Regions from separate parts of the Marinomonas sp. PE14-40 genome, predicted to be linked through region 1. Evidence: predicted binding sites of a transcription regulator. Region 1 holds the regulator's gene; each other region holds the start of a gene.
What was found. The regulator LexA, encoded in region 1, represses DNA repair genes until DNA is damaged. The targets are predictions, from matches to a motif close to TACTGTNTANNTANACAGTA.
Positions count from the first base shown of each region.

Region 2: the regulator LexA is predicted to act here: its motif matches at 3,131-3,150, upstream of ruvC (crossover junction endodeoxyribonuclease RuvC).
Region 3: the regulator LexA is predicted to act here: its motif matches at 2,516-2,535, upstream of Q0A08_RS10665 (DNA topoisomerase III).
Region 4: the regulator LexA is predicted to act here: its motif matches at 2,678-2,697, upstream of dinB (DNA polymerase IV).

Region 1 is NZ_CP130700.1:714,992-720,008, forward strand. It holds gene topA (type I DNA topoisomerase) at 1-1,435, shown strand, start outside; gene Q0A08_RS03395 (DUF6586 family protein) at 1,436-1,894, shown strand; gene Q0A08_RS03400 (hypothetical protein) at 1,899-2,171, shown strand; gene lexA (transcriptional repressor LexA) at 2,227-2,847, opposite strand; gene dinG (ATP-dependent DNA helicase DinG) at 2,917-5,017, shown strand, end outside.
Region 2 is NZ_CP130700.1:1,350,978-1,355,994, forward strand. It holds gene tolR (protein TolR) at 1-228, opposite strand, end outside; gene tolQ (protein TolQ) at 228-908, opposite strand; gene ruvB (Holliday junction branch migration DNA helicase RuvB) at 918-1,946, opposite strand; gene ruvA (Holliday junction branch migration protein RuvA) at 1,956-2,555, opposite strand; gene ruvC (crossover junction endodeoxyribonuclease RuvC) at 2,552-3,103, opposite strand; gene aspS (aspartate--tRNA ligase) at 3,238-5,007, opposite strand.
Region 3 is NZ_CP130700.1:2,314,445-2,319,461, reverse strand. It holds gene Q0A08_RS10670 (LysE family translocator) at 1-508, shown strand, start outside; gene Q0A08_RS10665 (DNA topoisomerase III) at 565-2,508, opposite strand; gene Q0A08_RS10660 (universal stress protein) at 3,100-3,579, opposite strand; gene Q0A08_RS10655 (hypothetical protein) at 3,660-3,845, opposite strand; gene Q0A08_RS10650 (FKBP-type peptidyl-prolyl cis-trans isomerase) at 3,999-4,619, shown strand; gene Q0A08_RS10645 (GNAT family N-acetyltransferase) at 4,721-5,017, opposite strand, start outside.
Region 4 is NZ_CP130700.1:2,912,167-2,917,183, reverse strand. It holds gene Q0A08_RS13585 (hypothetical protein) at 1-312, opposite strand, end outside; gene Q0A08_RS13580 (cell division protein ZapB) at 309-539, opposite strand; gene Q0A08_RS13575 (flagellar assembly protein T N-terminal domain-containing protein) at 589-1,782, opposite strand; gene Q0A08_RS13570 (LPP20 family lipoprotein) at 1,791-2,453, opposite strand; gene dinB (DNA polymerase IV) at 2,711-3,757, shown strand; gene Q0A08_RS13560 (hypothetical protein) at 4,045-5,017, shown strand, end outside.

The DNA of each region.
Region 1 (5,017 bases):
TGAATTAATTCGTAACCAGTTTATGGCGTGCCAAATGACAGCTGCTCGTTATACCTCAACTACAGTTATACTGGTTGTTGATGAGTATGAATTAAAAGCGAAAGGCAGAATCCTTCGTTTTGATGGTTATACTCGTGTCATGACGCCACTCGGTAAAAAAGGTGATGACAACATATTGCCTGATATTGATCAGGGTGAAGTGCTTCAACTAGATCAACTTGTTCCTGAACAACACTTTACTAAGCCGCCTGCTAGATATAGTGAAGCAAGTTTAGTTAAAGAGCTTGAGAAGCGGGGTATTGGTCGACCTTCAACTTATGCATCTATTATCTCAACGATTCAAGATCGTGGCTATGTGCGCACAGAAGGGCGACGTTTCTATGCTGAGAAAATGGGCGACATAGTGACGGATCGATTGGTCAACAGTTTTCAAACTTTGATGGGGTATGACTTTACCGCTCAAATGGAAGAAAGGCTTGATGATATTGCCGAAGGTCGTGATGATTGGATAGAAACACTGAATGCCTTTTATCGTGACTTTAGTAAGACACTCAATATTGCGGAACACCCTGAAACTGGTATGGCTCAAAATGCGCCAACGCCAACAGATATTGAATGTCCTACTTGTTCAAGACCGATGCAAATACGCACAGCAAGTACCGGTGTCTTCTTGTCTTGTTCAGGTTATGCTTTGCCGCCAAAAGAGCGTTGTAAGGCAACTATTAACTTGGTTAGTGGCGAAGAAGTTGTCGCTATTTATGATGATGAAGCAGAATCTAAAGCGCTAATTAACAAGCGACGCTGTAAAATTTGTGGTTCTGCAATGGATAGTTACCTTGTTGATGAACAACGTAAATTGCATGTTTGCGGTAATAATCCAACGTGTTCCGGTTTTGAAGTTGAAGCTGGCTCGTTCAAGATTAAAGGATACGATGGTCCTGTTCTTGAGTGTGATAAATGTACCTCAGAAATGCAGCTAAAAACGGGACGTTTTGGTAAGTATTTTGGTTGCACAAATGAAGAGTGTAAAAATACGCGTAAACTACTGAAAAGTGGTGAAGCTGCGCCACCTAAAATGGATCCAGTTCCTATGCCTGATTTGGCGTGCCTGAAAGTTGAGGATCATTATGTTTTACGTGATGGTGCAACTGGACTATTTTTAGCAGCAAGCCAATTCCCTAGAAAGCGTGAAACGCGTGCACCGCTAGTTGCTGAGTTGATACCATACATGGATCAAATTGATCCTAAGTATCATTTCTTCAAAGATGCGCCAATTGCTGATACCGAAGGGCGTCCTGCGATAATTCGCTATAGTCGTAAGACAAAAGAGCAATATGTCATGTCAGAAGATGATGGCAAGCCAACAGGCTGGAAAGCTTTTTATGTCGACTCTAAGTGGGTAATTGAAGAAGCTAAGAAAAAGGTAAAGAAATAAATGAGTTCGGCCGCTAGCATGACAAATCAGAGGCTGGATATAGCACGTCGTTTTTTGGTTATGCCAAACAATGAGCAAAAATGGATGGGGCCAGCATTTGAAAATGCTGCCCTGTTTCATTTGCAAAGTGCTGTTTTAGGGCTTTTGCAAGAAGTAAAACAAGCGTATCATCTTAGCTCGGAAATTGGCTTGCTTGAAATGCATCAAAATGCAAAATCACAAAACATCAGCATTCCAGTTATTAATGAGCTTATGGAATTGAATGCAAATACAAACTCCTGGTTTTCTCATATGCAAAATACATATGAAGTGAGTTTGAAGTGTCAGCCTAACTTCTATAACGCTAAACATGATAATTTAATTGTCGCTTCAGTTGATGATAGATCAACTTACTTGACATATTTAAACTCTCTAACTGAATTGATTTTAAGGTTTAGAGAAGAATCCTCAGAGTACTAATAATATGAATGAGTCGTATCTAGAGATAGTAGAACTAGAAAATGGCGAAATTGTTTTACGTCCAGCAAGTGATGAGGGTGTTGAATCAGAACCGTTAGCGGTTTTAAAAATTTCAGATACCACAAAAGCGTATCTTCAAGATAGGTATTTTGAGCTAGCTAAAAGAATGTTTCATGCTGGTATTGATTTTGTGTATTCAGAGGATTTCCCTGAATCAGAAGTGCATGAATCTCATGATGATGACGACATAGCATCTCAGGCTAAAGTGATTCACTAATGATGAACGCATAAAAAAAGCTAAGCCTAGGCTTAGCTTTTTTTATGCGTGTTACTTAGATTGTTTGTCGAATTACACCAACAGAGAGTCCCTCTATCGCAAATTCTTCACTTTCTAGGTCGACGAGGATGTCGTTGAAATCTTCATTTTCTGCGATAAGGCGAATTGTATTTCCTTTCTTTTCAAAGCGCTTTACAGTCACTTCGTCGCCGATACGAGCTACAACAATTTGGCCGTTACGTACGGTGGATGTTTTATGGACAGCTAATAAGTCGCCTTCCATAATGCCAACATTTTTCATACTCATTCCATTTACAGACAAAAGGTAGTCTGCTTGTGGAGAGAACATGCTTGGCGGTACTTGTACGTGTGAATCAACGTTTTCTTGAGCCAGTATCGGAAAACCAGCAGCGACTTTACCGATAATAGGTAAGCCCAGTTCTGGGTTAGCATCGTTACTGGCTTCTTCAATGATACGTAGGCCACGAGAAGCGCCGGGTAAAATCTCAATAGCGCCTTTTTTACAAAGTGCTTTTAAATGTTCTTCAGCAGCATTCGGTGATTTAAAACCTAGCTGTTTAGCAATTTCGGCTCGTGTTGGTGGAAAGCCAGTTTCTGCTATAAAGTCGCGGATTGTATCCATAACATCGGATTGTCTTTTTGTAAGTTTAATCATAAGGCATCTGGTTGTTTGTACAGTAACTGTTATTATATACAGCTTTTAAAGGGATACTCAATTAAATAAATGCTTTCTGATGATTTAAAGTTAAAAATTCAAACCGCTTACCGAGCAAACCTTAAGGCAAAAGGGCATAACCCTCGTGCTGGCCAAAGGCAGATGATTGCATCAATAGCGCGAACACTTGGCAATGTTAAGCCAGATAGTGAGGGCAATCGTCTCGGTGAAAAACATGTTGCTGTAATAGAGGCAGGTACAGGTACGGGTAAAACATTGTCATATTGTTTGGCCGCCATCCCCATTGCTAGAGCAAGAGAAAAAACACTGGTTATTTCTACTGCGACAGTCGCATTACAAGAACAAATACTTCATAAAGAGTTGCCTGAACTGATAAAACATACTGATTATCAGTTTAAATACACCTTGGCCAAGGGCAGAGGTCGCTACTTGTGTTTAAATCATTTGGAGAGCCATTTAGATGATGACTCCCAAGCAACTGATGATATGTTTGCAGGCTTGTTTGAGCAACATTTACAGCCAGGTGACATTAACACAGCGCTATACAAAGAAATGGATGATGCGCTTAAGGCTGGCACCTGGGATGGTGATAAAGACAACTGGACAGGTATTGTTAGAGAGCATGACTGGGGGCGGCTAAAAACGGACCATCAACAATGTACCAATCGTAATTGTGCTAACTTTACTGCGTGCCCATTTTATAAAGCTAGAGCTGAAATAGAAGTTGCAGATATCATTGTTGCAAACCACGATCTAGTGTTAGCAGATTTATCTTTAGGTGGTGGAGCAATATTAACAGCCCCTGCTGATAGTATTTATGTCTTCGATGAAGGGCACCACCTTCCGGAAAAGGCAATTAACCACTTTAGGCATGAGCTCAGGTTACAGCAAAGTATTCTTTGGTTGAGACAATTAGAGAAAAACCTGATAAATCTTAAACAAGAGCTTTCTGATGACGTTAGTGTTACAGGACAATTACTGTTTAAAATTCCTCAAATGGTACAGACTATTGTCAACTTTATTCAGTATGCCCAACAAGGCTTAGCACCATTCATTAATAACCTTCAAAATGTTGATGATAATGATCAGCATAGATTTGAATTTGGTATTATTCCGGATGAATTAAGGCAGCTCGCCTACAGTCTTCAAACTTCATATCAAAAACTATTTTCAGCGATTGAGTCGATTCATGATGAATGTAAGAAGGTTAAGCAAAATGAAGGCATGGGCATGAAACCGGAAACGGCTGAGGTTTGGCTGCCTATATTAGGTGTAATTCTTGGTAGGTTAGAGCAAGCTAAAGCGTTATGGCTTTTATTTTCAACAGCAGATGATCAAAATTTTCCACCAAATGCAAGGTGGCTTACTTTGACAGGTCAAGGTATGGAACAGGACATAGAGTTAGGTGGTTCGCCTATTCTTGCTGCGCACACCTTAAGAATGCAGTTGTGGGATAAATGTTTTGCGGCTGTTGTTACCTCTGCTACTTTGACCGCGTTAAATCAGTTTCATCGATTTAATATGCGTAGTGGTGTGCCAAAAGAATCTGAATATTTAAGGGTGTTAAGTCCTTTTGATTTTCAGAATAAAGCTATTTTACAGGTGCCAAAATTAGAGCATGAGCCTAATAAAGCAGATGAACATACCAAAGAGATCATTAAATACCTTGATAATGAGGTTGATGAAACTTCAGCAAGCTTGGTTCTATTTTCTTCAAGAAAACAAATGGAAGCCGTTGCTGATGCACTCAAACAAGAGTTGAAGGATATTATGTTGGTGCAAGGAGAGCAGTCCAAACGTATTATTCTTGAAGCCCATAAAGAGCGAATAGATAAAGACAAAGGAAGCTTGTTATTAGGTTTAGCAAGTTTTGCAGAAGGTGTTGACCTACCAGGTAAATACTTAACCCATGTTGTCATCGCTAAAATACCTTTTTCAGTTCCGGATGATCCGGTTGATGCAACTTTAGCTGAATGGATACAAAAGCGAGGCGGCAACCCTTTTATGGAGATATCTATTCCAGATGCTTCACTTAAATTAGTACAGGCGACGGGGCGTTTATTAAGAAGCGAAAGCGATACAGGTAAAATATGTATTCTTGATAAGCGTCTTATTACAAAACGCTATGGAAGGAACCTAATTGACAGCT
Region 2 (5,017 bases), 640 kb from region 1:
ATCAACAAAGTACTCACCATTAGCATCAATCGATGCAACCAAAACTTCAGATTGTGGGTCTTCGATAGGGGCAGCATTAGCACTTGGCAACTCAACATCAACACCTTGAGTCAACATTGGCGCAGTGATCATAAAGATAACCAAAAGCACCAACATCACATCGATATAAGGCACAACATTAATTTCCGCCATAGGTTTACGGCGCGTACGTCGATTAGGGCGAGCCACTATGCAGCGCCTCCATCTCTACCATGAACTTTACGATGTAAAATACTACTAAACTCATCCGAAAATGTTTCGTAATTAATCGCCAACGCATCCGCTGTCGTCGAGAAGCGGTTATAAGAGATAACAGCGGGAATTGCAGCCAGCAGACCTATTGCAGTCGCAATCAAAGCTTCTGCAATACCCGGCGCCACAGCGGCAAGTGTTGCCTGCTGTACTTCTGCCAAACCAATAAAAGAGTGCATTATCCCCCATACGGTTCCAAACAAGCCAACATAAGGACTAGTTGATCCTACGGTAGCCAGAAAAGGTAAATGTTTATCCAGTTTTTCCTCTTCTCGCGCTAATGCTACACGCATAGCCCGCTGAACCCCTTCCATTACTGCATCGGGATCCATATTTGCACTCTGACGTAGTCGCGTGAACTCCTTAATCCCAGAAGTAAATATATTTTCAATACCCTCAACACTTCGCCCTTCTGCGGTTACTTGACGATAAAGTTGACTTAAATCCATACCCGACCAGAACAAATCTTCAAATGTACGACGAACTTTTGCAGCCCCTCTTAACACTCGCACACGCTGAAAAATGATAACCCAAGAAAAAACAGACGCTGAAACCAACAACAACATGACTAGCTGAACAACAAGGCTAGCACTCGCGATAAGACCCCAAATTGACATTTACTACCTCTAATTTAAATCGTTTGGCAATTGATAATTAAAATGCTCATATGCCTTTTTCGTAACCTGTCGCCCTCTTGGCGTACGGATCACAAATCCTTGCTGAATAAGGTAAGGCTCGATCACATCTTCGATCGTATCTTTATCCTCCCCAACAGCAGCAGAAATACTATCTAGGCCAACCGGCCTTCCTTCAAACTTCTCTATCATAGTCAATAACATACGCCTATCTAAGTGATCAAATCCTTGAGTATCTACACTTAACATATCTAAGGCACGCTGAGCAACTTCTTGAGCCACAATATCATGACCACCCACCTGAGCCACATCTCTCACTCTTCGCAACAATCGGTTGGCAATTCTAGGAGTACCCCTTGCTCGACGAGCAATTTCAAAGCTACCAGAAGCATCCATATTCAACCCCATCTTCTCTGATGAGCGAGACACTATAGTTGTTAACGACTGAACATCATAAAACTCAAGCCTTTGCACTATGCCAAATCGATCTCTTAAAGGTGATGTTAATAAGCCAGCACGCGTTGTTGCTCCGACCAAGGTAAATGCAGGAAGTTCAATTTTAATAGAACGCGCAGCAGGACCTTCCCCAATCATGATATCCAATTGATAATCTTCCATTGCTGGATAAAGCACCTCCTCAACTGCCGGACTTAATCGATGAATTTCATCAATAAATAGCACATCCCCTTCACTGAGGTTAGTTAACAAAGCAGCTAAATCGCCAGCACGCTCAAGCACAGGACCTGAAGTAGTTTTAATTTCAACCCCCATTTCATTCGCAATAATGTTAGCTAAGGTTGTTTTACCTAACCCTGGCGGCCCAAAGATAAGGCAGTGATCTAACGGTTCCTCTCTTTGTTTTGCAGCTTGAATAAAGATATCCATTTGCTCTCTAACAACAGGCTGACCAATATATTCATCCAGCATTTTCGGACGAATCGCCCTATCAACATGAGATTCAGATCCTGAAAGCTCAACAGCATCAGATGCAGCACTAATTATTCTATCGGATTCAATCATGTACAGAGCCTATTTAAGCATGTTCTTTAAGGCAGATTTTATCACCTGCTCACTACTATCAGATGACACTGGCACCTTCGCAATGGCTTTTGCCGCCTCTTGAGGTTTATAACCTAAAGACACCAATGCAGCCTCTGCCTCTTGCCTTGGGTCAGATTGCACTTGCCTTAACACTTCAGGCGTTGCAAATAAGTCTTGTTTAGCAGCTTGCCCTAACTTATCTCTTAATTCGATAATCAAGCGCTCTGCTGTTTTTTTACCGACGCCAGGTATACGCGTTAGAGCAGTAACATCTGAGTCTTGCACATTTGCAATCAACTCATCACTGGACATACTTGATAACACACTGAGCGCCATTTTTGGCCCAACGCCATTTACCTTAATTAAAATACGAAATAAGGCCCTTTCATCTTTACCCTTAAAACCATAAAGACTTTGGGAATCTTCTTTAACCTGAAAATGAGTATAAAGTGTGACCTTATCTCCTATCGCTGGCAACTCATAAAAAGTCGTCATAGAAGCAGTTAACTCATAACCTACACCATTCACATCTATCATTAACTCTGGCGGCACTTTTTCTACCAAATACCCAACTAAACGACCTATCACTTAAGATTCCTTATATCCAATTCTGACCAACGCTTTCCTGATCTTGCTGCACGCTTACCAACACCATACTCAAGCCCTGAAGAAGTTCGCGTATGGGCATGACACATGGCAATTGCTAACGCATCAGCAGCATCTGCTTGAGGCGCCTTTTCTAATTTAAGCAATAACTGCACCATCTGCTGCACTTGTTCTTTATCAGCAGCACCACTTCCTACAACAGATTGCTTTACTCGCTTAGCGGCATACTCTGCAACAGGCAAACCTGCCATAGCCGCAGCCACAATAGCCGCACCACGGGCCTGCCCAAGCTTTAAGGCTGAGTTTGCATTTTTTGCTAAAAACACTTCCTCTATTGCAAACTCTTGCGGCTGATAGCGTGATAACAACTCACTGACATTGGTATAAATATTTTTTAGTCGTTCAGCCAAGACATCGTCTGGCAAACGAATACAACCGCTATCGACATATTGAATCTGCCTTCCCTGCACATCAATAATTCCGAAACCCGTAATACGTGAACCTGGATCAATTGCTAATATTCGAGTCAAAAACACACCTCAGTGATCCATAAATTTAACTGTATATTTCAACAGTATGACCCTTAAGATTCAACTGAATTTCACCATTAAATCAAAAAAAAGGCCGCATAAGCGGCCCTTTTATTAAAATTCGTCTAAAAACCTTATTCTACAACAGGTTTACGTACACGAATGCTCAACTCTTTTAATTGCTTTTCACTTACTTCACCTGGCGCTTGTGTCAACAAACATGTTGCACTTTGCGTTTTAGGGAAAGCAATAACATCACGGATAGAAGCCGAACCTGTCATCAACATAACAAGACGATCTAGACCGAATGCCAAACCACCATGTGGAGGTGCACCAAATTTAAGCGCATCAAGTAAGAAGCCAAATTTCTCTTCTTGCTCAGCCTCATCAATGTTCAACAATTCAAATACTGTTTGTTGCATATCGCTTTGATGAATACGGATAGAACCACCACCTAGCTCAGTACCATTGAGCACCATGTCATAGGCTTGTGAAAGAGCAGTTAGCGGATTAGCTTTCAACTCTTCAATTGAACATGACGGCGCGGTGAATGGGTGATGAATTGCGGTAATGCCACCATCTGACGTTTCTTCAAACATAGGGAAGTCAACAACCCAAAGAGGCGCCCACTCACAAGTATAAAGCTCAAGATCTTCACCAAGCTTACAACGTAAAGCACCTAGCGCTTCATTCACTACCTTCTCTGAATCAGAGCCAAAGAAGATTAAATCACCATCTTGTGCATCTAGACGCTCAAGCAACTGCTGGCGCACTTCAACTGGCAAGAACTTAACAATCGGAGACTGCAAACCCTCTTCAAGATTAGATTTGTCGTTTACCTTGATGTAAGCCAATCCTTTAGCACCATAAATACTAACGTACTTAGTATAAGCATCGATTTGCTTACGTGTAAGTGCATTACCACCTGGCACTTTAAGCGCCGCCACACGACCTTTAGGGTCAACGGCTGGGCCAGAGAACACTTTAAAGTCAACATTTTCCATCAAATCAGAAACAGTGACGATCTTTAATGGAATACGTAAATCAGGCTTATCACTACCATACGTTTCCATTGCTTCAGCATATGGCATAGTAGGGAAAGTACCTAGATCAACATTTAATAGTTGTTTAAACAAACCAACAACCATCTCTTCTGTCATAGACATAATTTCTTTTTCACCCATAAAGGATGTTTCTATGTCTACTTGAGTAAATTCTGGTTGGCGATCCGCACGTAAATCTTCATCACGGAAACATTTTGCAATTTGATAATAACGATCAAAACCAGACACCATCAATAGTTGCTTAAATAACTGTGGTGATTGTGGCAATGCGAAGAAACTACCTTGTTGAGTACGACTTGGTACTAAATAGTCACGCGCACCTTCAGGTGTCGCACGAGTCAAAATAGGTGTTTCAATATCAAGGAAGCCATTGTCGTCTAAGTAATTACGAAGTACAGACGTTACCTTAGAACGAAAACGCATTTTTGCTTGTACTTCAGGGCGACGCAAATCAACAAAGCGATTTTTAAGACGAACATCTTCACCAACTGATTGGTGCTCATCTAATTGGAATGGAGGTGTTTGTGCAGCGTTAAGGATTTCTAAAGAAGTACCTAATACTTCAATTTCACCTGTTGCCATATTTGGATTAACTGTACCTTCAGGACGAGCACGAACTAAACCTGTTAACTTAACAACATATTCATTACGAACGCTGTCAGCCAGTGCGAAGCTATCGGCACGATCAGGGTCAAAAACAACCTGAGTCAGACCTTCACGGTCACGTACATCTAGAAAGATTACGCCACCATGGTCACGACGGCGATGGACCCAACCGCATAGTGTAATTTCTTGAGAAATGTTTGAAGCATTTAATTCGCCGCAATAATGACTGCGCATAATTCTAATT
Region 3 (5,017 bases), 1.6 Mb from region 1:
TGCTTTATGGATGATGCTTGGCGAGCTTATTGGTGTCGGTCTAGTTGCCGCATTGGCTGCAGTTGGTGTGGCAGCGTTACTATTAAATTACCCTAATTTCTTCTTAGCTTTCAAGATTCTTGGTGGCCTTTACCTTGCTTATATTGGCGTTCAAATGTGGCGTTCAAAAGGCAAAATGGCGATTCAGCTTGAGCAAGAAAAAGAGCAAGCGAGCAGAAGGGAATTAGCATTACAAGGTTTTGTAACAGCCATTGCCAACCCAAAAGGCTGGGCATTCTTTGTTGCACTTTTACCGCCTTTTTTAAACCCAGAACAAGCGTTAACATCGCAACTTGTGACACTCATTAGTGTGATTCTAACGCTAGAGTTTATTTGTCTTATGATCTATGCAAGTGGAGGTCGAACATTACGGACACTACTGCTTCAATCAAGCAATGTAAGGGCCATGAATCGATTTTCTGGCAGCTTGATGGTAGGTGTAGGTGCATGGTTAGGACTTGGCAGCTAAACTAAAGCTGACTTAGCTAGATCGCTATCACGTTAAAATTAATTAGCCTAAGACAATTAGCTTGTCTTAGGCTTTTTTGTGTACTTTGACGCTGCTTTTTTACGGTAAGTGGATTTCTTTTTGTAGGGCTTTTTACTTGGACTGGGTAGTGTGGCAAATGCCTCTACCTTGGTCGTTTTGGCTTGTTCAATGAGTTGAACTAAATTTGTCTTTAGCTCATTCATGAAATTTAAATAGGAACCACTGCCTTGGCAAATATCATTTAGACCTGCTTCCCATTTCGCTGTCATATCAGGTGTAATTAAACTTTCAGGTAAACTATTGATAAGGGCTCTACCTGTCTCGGTCGAGAGAATATTTTTACCTTGTCGCTTTAAAAAATCACGTCTAAAAAGTAACTCGATAATGCCTGCTCGTGTTGCTTCTGTTCCCAAGCCATCGGTTTCTTTCAAAATGGCTTTGATATCCGCTTGTTTTACATAGCGACTGATACCTGTCATTGCAGCAAGTAAGCTCGCATCAGTAAAGGCCGGTGGCGGTGTAGTCACTTTAGAAATAAGCTCTCCATGATGACAAAATAAGACATCACCTATGGCAACTTTAGGCAACATATTGCCTTCTTCCTCGTCTTTCTTTTTATCTGGTAGCAACGCTTTCCAGCCAGATGATAGCTGGGTATGCCCTTTACTACGAAATACTCCGCCAGCAATAATGAGTTCAATAAATGAGTCTAAATATTCATAGTGAGGGTAAAACTGCATCAAGTATTGTCGAGCAATAAGCTCATACAACTTTTTCTCTGATTGTGATAAACCGTCAATATTAGCTTGTTTAGCTGTAGGGATTATCGCATGATGTGCTTGTACTTCTTTATCGTTCCACGCCTTAGAGCGTTGGCTGGTATTAGCTTTATTTAATTTATCCTGCCATTGCGGCAAGTTATTTTTCAAACTGTTAATAACACCTGGCGCATCTTTAAATTGCTCGGTCGGCAAATAGCGACTGTCGGATCTTGGGTAAGTAATCAGTTGGTGTCTTTCGTACAGAGCCTGACAGGTATCTAGTACTTGTTGAGCAGACATAGAAAATGCTTTAGCGGCATCTATCTGTAAGCTAGAAAGGCTATAGGGTAAAGGAGGTGCTTGACGCTTATTCTTATATTGCGCTTGATGTACTTTAGCGTCTTGCCCTTGAATGCGTTTTATCACATTTTCAGCAAGTGCTTTATTTAAGACCCTGCCTTCACTGTCCATATGAGGTGCGCAAGCTTCACTCGGAATCCACTTTGCTTTAAAGACTTCATTCTTAGGTGTTTCTATATTGGCTAAGACTTGGAAGAAGTCTTTAGGAATAAAGTTCTCTCTTTCTGCGTCTCTTTTTACGACTAAGCCTAATATAGGCGTTTGAACTCTTCCTATTGAGAGCACGCCTTGATAACCACCTTGCTTCCCTTTAATGGTATAGGCGCGGGTTAGATTAATACCATGTAACCAATCTGCTCTGGCTCTAGCTAAGGCTGACCTTGAAAGTGCTGAAAATTCTTTGTTTGAGCGTAATTGGTTGAGAGATTTTTTCACTGCCGACGGTGTTAAATCGCTTATAAGTAGGCGTTGGATATTATCTTGTTTAGCTTTTGATACTTTTAGATAGTGTATGACTTCATCAACTAAGAGTTGTCCTTCTCTATCTGGGTCTCCTGCATGGACTAATTGACTAGATTTCTTGATGAGCTTTTTCAGTACATTAAGTTGCTTTCGAGTTTTACTTTTTTCTTGCCATTGCCAAGTTTTTGGGACAATGGGTAAATGATCCAACTGCCAGCTTTTATAAGCAGGATTGTATGCATCAGGTTCCGCTTGCTCTAAAAGGTGACCAATACACCAGCTCACACAATCGCCATTAGGCAGCCAAATACAGCCATCTTCTTTTTTTTGCGGTTTAGGGAAGGCTGAGGCAATAGCACGCGCTAGGCTTGGTTTTTCGGCAATATAAAGAATCATAAATGGCTACTGTGTTTTTATACAGTAATAGTTTATCTAAGATGCTTTTTAAAGGCCAGTAAATATCTGTGCTTACTTTATTGGATAAGGTACTAAGTTATTAAGAAACCTGCGAATAAGCCCTCCACCTCAGCGTGTGGATAAAAGTAACTAGATTTATGAAGAGGGACGTAACTTAATCGTTGCTTTATTGATAAGGTCCTTAACGTAAATATAGGGCTTTTAATCATATTCTTTGAGTCTTTTAGAAAAGTGGCTCCTTGTGTTGTCACTTCTTAAAAGAGCAGACTGAGAAGAGGTGGTCAATCACAGCTACTTTAACATGTTTGATCTATATTACGTCTTGTTAGCGCCATTTCGACAAATTCTCTAATACCTTGCTGCTGGCTACGGTTTTTTAACCAAACCATATGTTCAGTGATATCCATGGTGGCTTAAGCAACTGGAACAGGGAGTGCGAGAGTTTGCTTGGTTAGCTTTATTTGTGATTAGAAGAAACGAGGGCAGAGCTAAAAAGAAATTAAAGAGTAATAAAGTGAGCCATCTTTAATTGAAAACCAAGGAGACTCACTTCTTACATTAGCTCGTGGCTTATCTTAATGGAATAACCATAACTGGCACTTGGCTTTGATGAATGACTTTGTTTGCAGTTGAGCCAATGATCATTTGGCCAATTTTGCTGTGGGTTCGGCTGTTCATAACAACAAGATCCACTTTATGATCTTCAACAGCATGTTTAATGGCGCTGCTTGCATCTTCTTGAATAATTAAATATTCAGGCTTTTCTGGAAGCTCGTTATCATTAGCATGGTTTTCATAAAAGATGGTGATTTGAGTCTCGATTGCATCTTTCACACTATTCAGTGCTTCTCGTCTAAGTGATTGTAACTCTTCAATTGGCAAGTAGTTATTTATCATGCTTTGAGCTTGGTGGTTCATAGGTTCTATGGCATGCATGAAAATGATTTTGGCTTTTTGGCTGGCTGCTATCGACATCACAAGGGATAAAGATTCTTGTGTTTTATCTTCTAAATCACAGGCAAATAGAATGGTTTTAACTTGAGGTAACATGGCTTAACTCCGTTTGGCTATCTTGGTTATAGTGTATGCCTAGGGGAGTTAAAAGTGCTGACTTATATCATAAGCAGGTCTTATTTGAGGTTTAATTGGGCGCTCTTTAAAGACGGGCTTTGATTGGCTTCTTGATAGCTATCATAAAAGAAGCTGCTACTTGCTATGATGAAAATTGCACAGACAAAAGCAATGTCCCAAGCAGGACTGTTAGGTTTGATTTGCTGTGAATGATTTGAAATCTGGTTAAAGTCAGAGAGTTTCATTTTGATCGTCCTTATTGAATAAATAAATTATAAATGATAATCAATATCATTCAATATTTTTTTAACAAACTTGCATGTTTTTGCGCTTCGGTTCTATTAAATGACTGTGATATGATGCCCGCTTTATTTATTTAATGAAGAGAGTAAGAAATTATGTCTGAACTATCGTTCGACTCAAAAGAAGCTAAAATTGGCTATGGTATTGGTCGTCAAATCGGTGATCAATTAGGTGGAAGTGATTTAGGTGATATTTCTCTACCTCACCTTTTTGCTGCAATCGAAGATTCCCTAAAAGGTGCTGAAATGCGCGTTTCTGGTGAAGACCTAGAAGCTGCTTTTGCTAGCCTACAAGAAGAAATGGAAGCTAAAACATTAGCTGCTTCTGAAGAAACGATTGCTGCAGGCGTTGCTTTCCTAGAAGAAAACAAAGCGAAAGAAGGCGTTCAAATCACTGAGAGCGGTCTTCAGTACCATGTTGTTGAAGAAGGTACAGGCGCGACTCCTACAACTGAGTCTACTGTACGTGTTCATTATGAAGGTCGTTTAGTTGACGGTCAGGTTTTCGATAGCTCTATCGCACGTGGCGAGCCAATTGAATTCCCAGTAACTGGTGTAATTGCTGGTTGGACTGAAGCACTTCAGTTGATGAAAGAAGGTTCTAAATACCGTCTTACTATCCCAGCTGAACTAGCTTACGGTGCTCAAGGCGCTGGCGCTATGATCAAGCCTCACTCTGTGTTGGTATTTGATGTTGAATTGATTGCTGTAGTGTAATTAATTTGATCACATAAAAAAGCGAGCTTAGGCTCGCTTTTTTATGTGTTTTATTTCTTTTTAGGCACTTCTCAAGAAAGAGGTTTTTAATGATGGTTAAGCTAAATTTCTCTTTCCATCAGTACGTGTAGAATGCCTGACTCTAAAAAGATTTTACCATCCGTACTAAAACCATGGCGCTCATAAAAGACTTGGGACTCAGTTTGAGCATGGAGAAAAATACGCTTCAAGTCCATTTCTCTGGCTACTTGAATCGCTTTGCGTAATAGCATGGTTGCATAACCTTGGCTACGATAAGCTGGAAGTACGCTAAGTCGTCCAACTTGCCCTTCTGGCGTTAGTCGACAAACCCCCGTCGGCACTGCTGTTGTGCCAAAAGAAACGAAATGCACTGCATC
Region 4 (5,017 bases), 2.2 Mb from region 1:
TTCATAAGCCACAAGGCTAGACATGGTGCCAGCTTGATCTAATTCGCCTTCAGTTGCGCCAAACTGATTGGTTGCTTGGTCTTGTGTGTATATTGGCTGAGTGTAGGGTTGTGTTTGTAGTGGCTGCCCCTGAGTTGGCTGAGCTAAAGGCTGCATGACAGGAGGATTGGTATCTACAATAGGATTGTTGATACCTGGAATTTCTTCTGTGCTTTCTTCTTGAAGTACTTCATCACCGGTAAATACTATTCCTTCAGCTTGGGCTGATAAGGCTGCGAATACTAATGCGCTAGTAATTAGGTATTTAATCATTCTGTGCCGTCCAACTGATTGAGGTTATTGAGCATCTTGTTAATAGAGGTTTCCCAATTGTTCTGCTGTTCTTGGTTGCTATAGACCTTTTGTTCTAGCTCGTTGTTTTCTTCGCTTAGTTGGGTGTTTTGTGCTTCTAATTGAGTGATTTTTTGGCGCAATACGCTGATTTCATCTACCGCTTGGTTAATGCGTTGTTCAAGATGATGTAGTAGTTCGTTGTTCATGTGTTTTCCCTTGCGAATTTTTAATGGTTGTGAGTTTGATTGTATTGATTTACCAAGCAATAACAATGTCTTGCTGCTGAACATTTAAAATTCGAGCATCAATATTGAGTTCACCAATGGAAAAGTTCGGTTGAACTTGCTTGATGGTGATATTTATATTGGCGTTGTTAAGCTGGGTAAGAGGGTTTTGTAGTTGGTTGAATACTTCGTAGCGGCGATAAATGCCAAAAGTATCGTTCAACTTAACACCAGCAATTGAGCCGGCGTTTATATGGACCCGATTTCCTTCTGTGCGAAAAATGTTTGCCATAAATGGTTGGCAGCGTAAGCGGGAACTAGTATCTAAAGCGGCTTGCCACAATACTTGTTGTGCAATTTTACCAAAATTTGTGTTTTTAAACCTTGGGCTGCCATAACCTGTGCGAATCGATTTATCTAAATTCCATTCGCCTGTTTCAAAGTAGCTTTTTTCAAAAAGTAGGGCGCCGCTAAAGCCATCATAAAGATAAAGGTCGATAGCGAGATTGCGAGGGCCGCTGGTTTTGTTTTCTTCGTGTTTAAAGTTTTTAAACACATTAGCCTTATTCGGCTCCAGTTCATTTGCTGGCCCGATATCACGGATTACACCGGTCACAACATATTGAACGCCAAGATCTTCTCCAATACGTGCAACATCTGTTAAAGAGCCATCTGGATTGGTGGATGTGGGAGCATTAATAAGGTCAGGGTAAATTTGTATATTTGTTGCGGCTAACGCGTGCAAGAAGCCTTGTTTATTTATTTCATTAACTAGGTCTCTAGGCATGAGTCTAGGGACATTATGAATTGAGCCTAGATTGGCCTGTTGCGGAGTTTGTAGTGCAAAGCTGGTGATACCCACTGATTTTCTATAAAGATTGGTCGCGCCATTGCTGCAAATGTGTTCAGGGGTGACTTCGGCTGCAACAACGACAGTGAGTATGTCATTTTTGCGCTCTTCTTTAAGGATGTTTGTGCTTTGGGTTATCCCTGTTCCTCGTACTGAGCTTGCGGACTCAACTTCGCCGTTTGCGAAAGTGTCTTCACTAATAACACGGGCATTTGCTTGTAAAACCGCTTGTTTTAATGCCTGCTCTGTTGCTCTGTATCTGGCATCGGCTAAATCTTCGTTATATATAATTGCTTGTCCCGTTGCTTCAATCATTTGTGATGAAGCAAGCTGGGAGCAGAGTAAAAAGCTAGTCGCGATAATCTTTTTAAGCATGGAGTCGACTACTCAACAGAATAAAAATTAGTCGTCGTTGATCTCACTTGAGGGCTTGTTTGGCTTTGATATTGGCTAATGCCATTATTTAAGTTGCTATAGCCCATTTGACATGCGGGATTATTAGAGATTGTTGCTGGGTTTTGAACACACTGTTGAAAGTTTTCTTGCAAAGCCATTTCAACAATAGTTTCAAAGCTGCCGTCTTCTAGTTCTCTTTGAGAAACAACTTTAGCTCCCATCAAATAGGCATCAACAAATGTTTGTAGCTCATCGTGGGCTGTCATCATGCTTCTTAGGGAGCTCGAACCTCTTAATTTAAGGCCGTAAACACGTTCGGATAGGTTTCTGTAGGCGTCTAATTTTGAACCACGCAAAGTCAGTAATCTGATTTGTGGTCGAGATAGTTTCTTACTCACCATAGGGGCGGCGTAACCTGTTGCACTGATGACAATTGGTTGAGGTGCTTGTTGTACCACAAGTTGTTGCGCAGGAGCGGCTGCTAAGCCTTTAGTTGCATAAGTCGGTTGAGCGAAGCTATTTGTTGTTGGGGTTGGATTGCTGGCATTACATGGAGCTATGCCTGAACATGAGCCAGCGCTCGATACTCGACAGCCTGCCAAAATAACACAGGTACCGATTAATGCCGCATAGAGCAGACTAGATCTCATTCTCTTCTCCTAATTAGTGCTTTTGATCTGAGTGACTTTATTTTTCAGTCACAACACTGATGTTTGAATTTGCTATAACTCTAATGCATTAATTATGCCTAATTAATTTTGAATGGTGAACTCTTGATCCTATCTTGCTTATTCTAAGCTTCGCTTAATAGCGAGATGGTTGGGTGGTGATTGATTTTTTCGATGCTTGAGTTTTTGTTAATGCTCTTTCATAATGCTGTATAAATATACAGTTAAACGGTGTTTCTATGCGTAAAATTATACATATAGATGCAGATTGCTTCTTTGCAGCGGTAGAAATGCGTGATGACCCTGCATTGAGGGAAGTGCCTTTAGCCATAGGTGGGCAGGCAAATGCGAGAGGTGTCATTGCTACTGCAAATTATGCGGCAAGGGAATACGGGGTGCGTTCGGCTATGTCTTCCGCTAAGGCGGTAAGTTTATGTCCCAATTTAGTTTTAATAAGGGGCAATATGGAAAAATATCGCCTAGCGTCGCGGCAGATGCATGCCATCTTTCAAGATTATACTTTAAAAATTGAACCGCTATCTTTAGATGAAGCCTATTTGGATGTGACAGATTGCTCTCTATGTTATGGCAGTGCGACTTTAATTGCAGAAGAGATTCGCCAGCGAATATTTGAGGCGGTAGGAATAACTGTTTCTGCGGGTATTGCTGTGAATAAATTTCTAGCCAAAGTGGCCAGTGATTGGAATAAACCCAATGGTCAGTTCGTGGTAGATCCAAGTCAGCAGGAAGATTTTGTTCGGTCGATTCCAGTAAAGTGTATTCATGGGGTTGGGAGAGTGGCTCAAGAAAAGTTAGCCAAACTAAATGTAGAAACTTGTGAAGAGTTGCAAAAGGTAGATTATTTTTTATTGTCGCAGCAGTTTGGTAGTTGGGCGTATCGTTTGCAGCAGCTGTCTTATGGTGTTGATAATAGATCTGTTAAGAGTCACTCTGTGCGTAAAAGCATTTCTGTTGAGACGACTTTTGCTGAAGATCTAAAAGGGGTTGCGGCTTGTGAGGCAAAATTACCTGATTTGTTGCGAGAGTTGGGGCGACGGATTAAAAGCAAAAAAGGCTTGGCGCAACTGGGTAAATATTATTTGAAACTTAAGTTTTCTGATTTTCAACAAACCACGATTGAAACCGCTTATGTAGCAGGTGATGAACTTGCTTTTTTCACTGATTTGCTGAGAGAGGCTTATGCTAGGCGTCAGATGCCAGTTAGGCTAATTGGTGTTGGCTATAGGTTAAAAGCAGTGTCTGAAAAGCAGTTGACCTTGTTTTAGGTGGAAGCTTTAAGTGAAAAACTGAGTATTTAGCTTAAATGAGTAGGTCTCAAAAAAACTGGGAAAAAAGAGGAGAGCGACTATAGTTTATCAAGGATGATGCGAACATGCCTAGAAGCACAGCTGTCTTTATCATAAAATTTAATAGCGAGCCTTAGCGAAACCTAAAGAGTTAAGTTATTGACTGTGAATTACTTTTTAAATTTTAGTGTTTAGCTATCTACTGACAGTTCTCAAAGCTTGGTATTGGGTTAGTTGCACCATCCCTAATTTTTTGGAGGTGGTTAATGATGAATATACAGGCCTTAACCTGGAACCAGTTGCAGCAAAGTGTTTTTACCACTGATCAAGCTTCTCTCATTCCTAGATTACGCTTTGATGTTGAACAGACCTTAAAGTCTTTATATGCGGATGTCTCTCTAAGTGATCACTTAGAGGATCTTTATTTGCCTTTTGCCCATTGGATAGCGCAACTAGCGCAACCAAGGTCCCATCCTTTAGTTATAGGTATGGGTGGGGTACAAGGTTGCGGAAAAACTGTGTTTACCACAGTGTTAAGTCATGTTTTATACAAGGCATACGATAAAAAAACCATAGTATTAAGTATCGATGATTTCTACAAAACACGAGTTGAGCGAGAACATATGGCGCGAGATGTCCATCCTATGTTTATGACTCGTGGTGTACCTGGGACACACGATCTTGCCTTGATAAATAATATATTAGATAGGTTGGCAGATCTTAAGGCTGGAGAGGTGATGCGCTTGCCTTGCTTTGATAAGTCCACTGATGAAAGGCGGCATGTTAAAGATTGGCAAGAGGTTGAAGGGCCGATTGATGTCATATTATTTGAAGGCTGGTGTGTTGGTATGCCTGAACAAAAGCAATCTTTAGTTGATCCTATTAATCAGCTTGAAAAAGATTTGGATATAGAAGGTGTTTGGCGGCAGCAAGTTAACCAGTACTTAGAAGAAGATTATAAACAATTGTTTGCGCGTATTGAGTTGATGTTATGGATGCAGGCGCCAAATTATGATGTTGTTTATGACTGGCGTAATAAGCAAGAAAGGTTATTAGAGGAACATTTATTAGATATACATGGTGATGGTTTAAATAAAATAGATCTTACTGTTATGTCTGATGATGAGCTTAAGTCCTTTATGCAGTATTACGAACGACTTACTAAGCATATGATGTCTGTTATGCCGGATAAGGTAGATGTATTACTGAAGCTTGACGAACAACAAACTGTTACTAAGG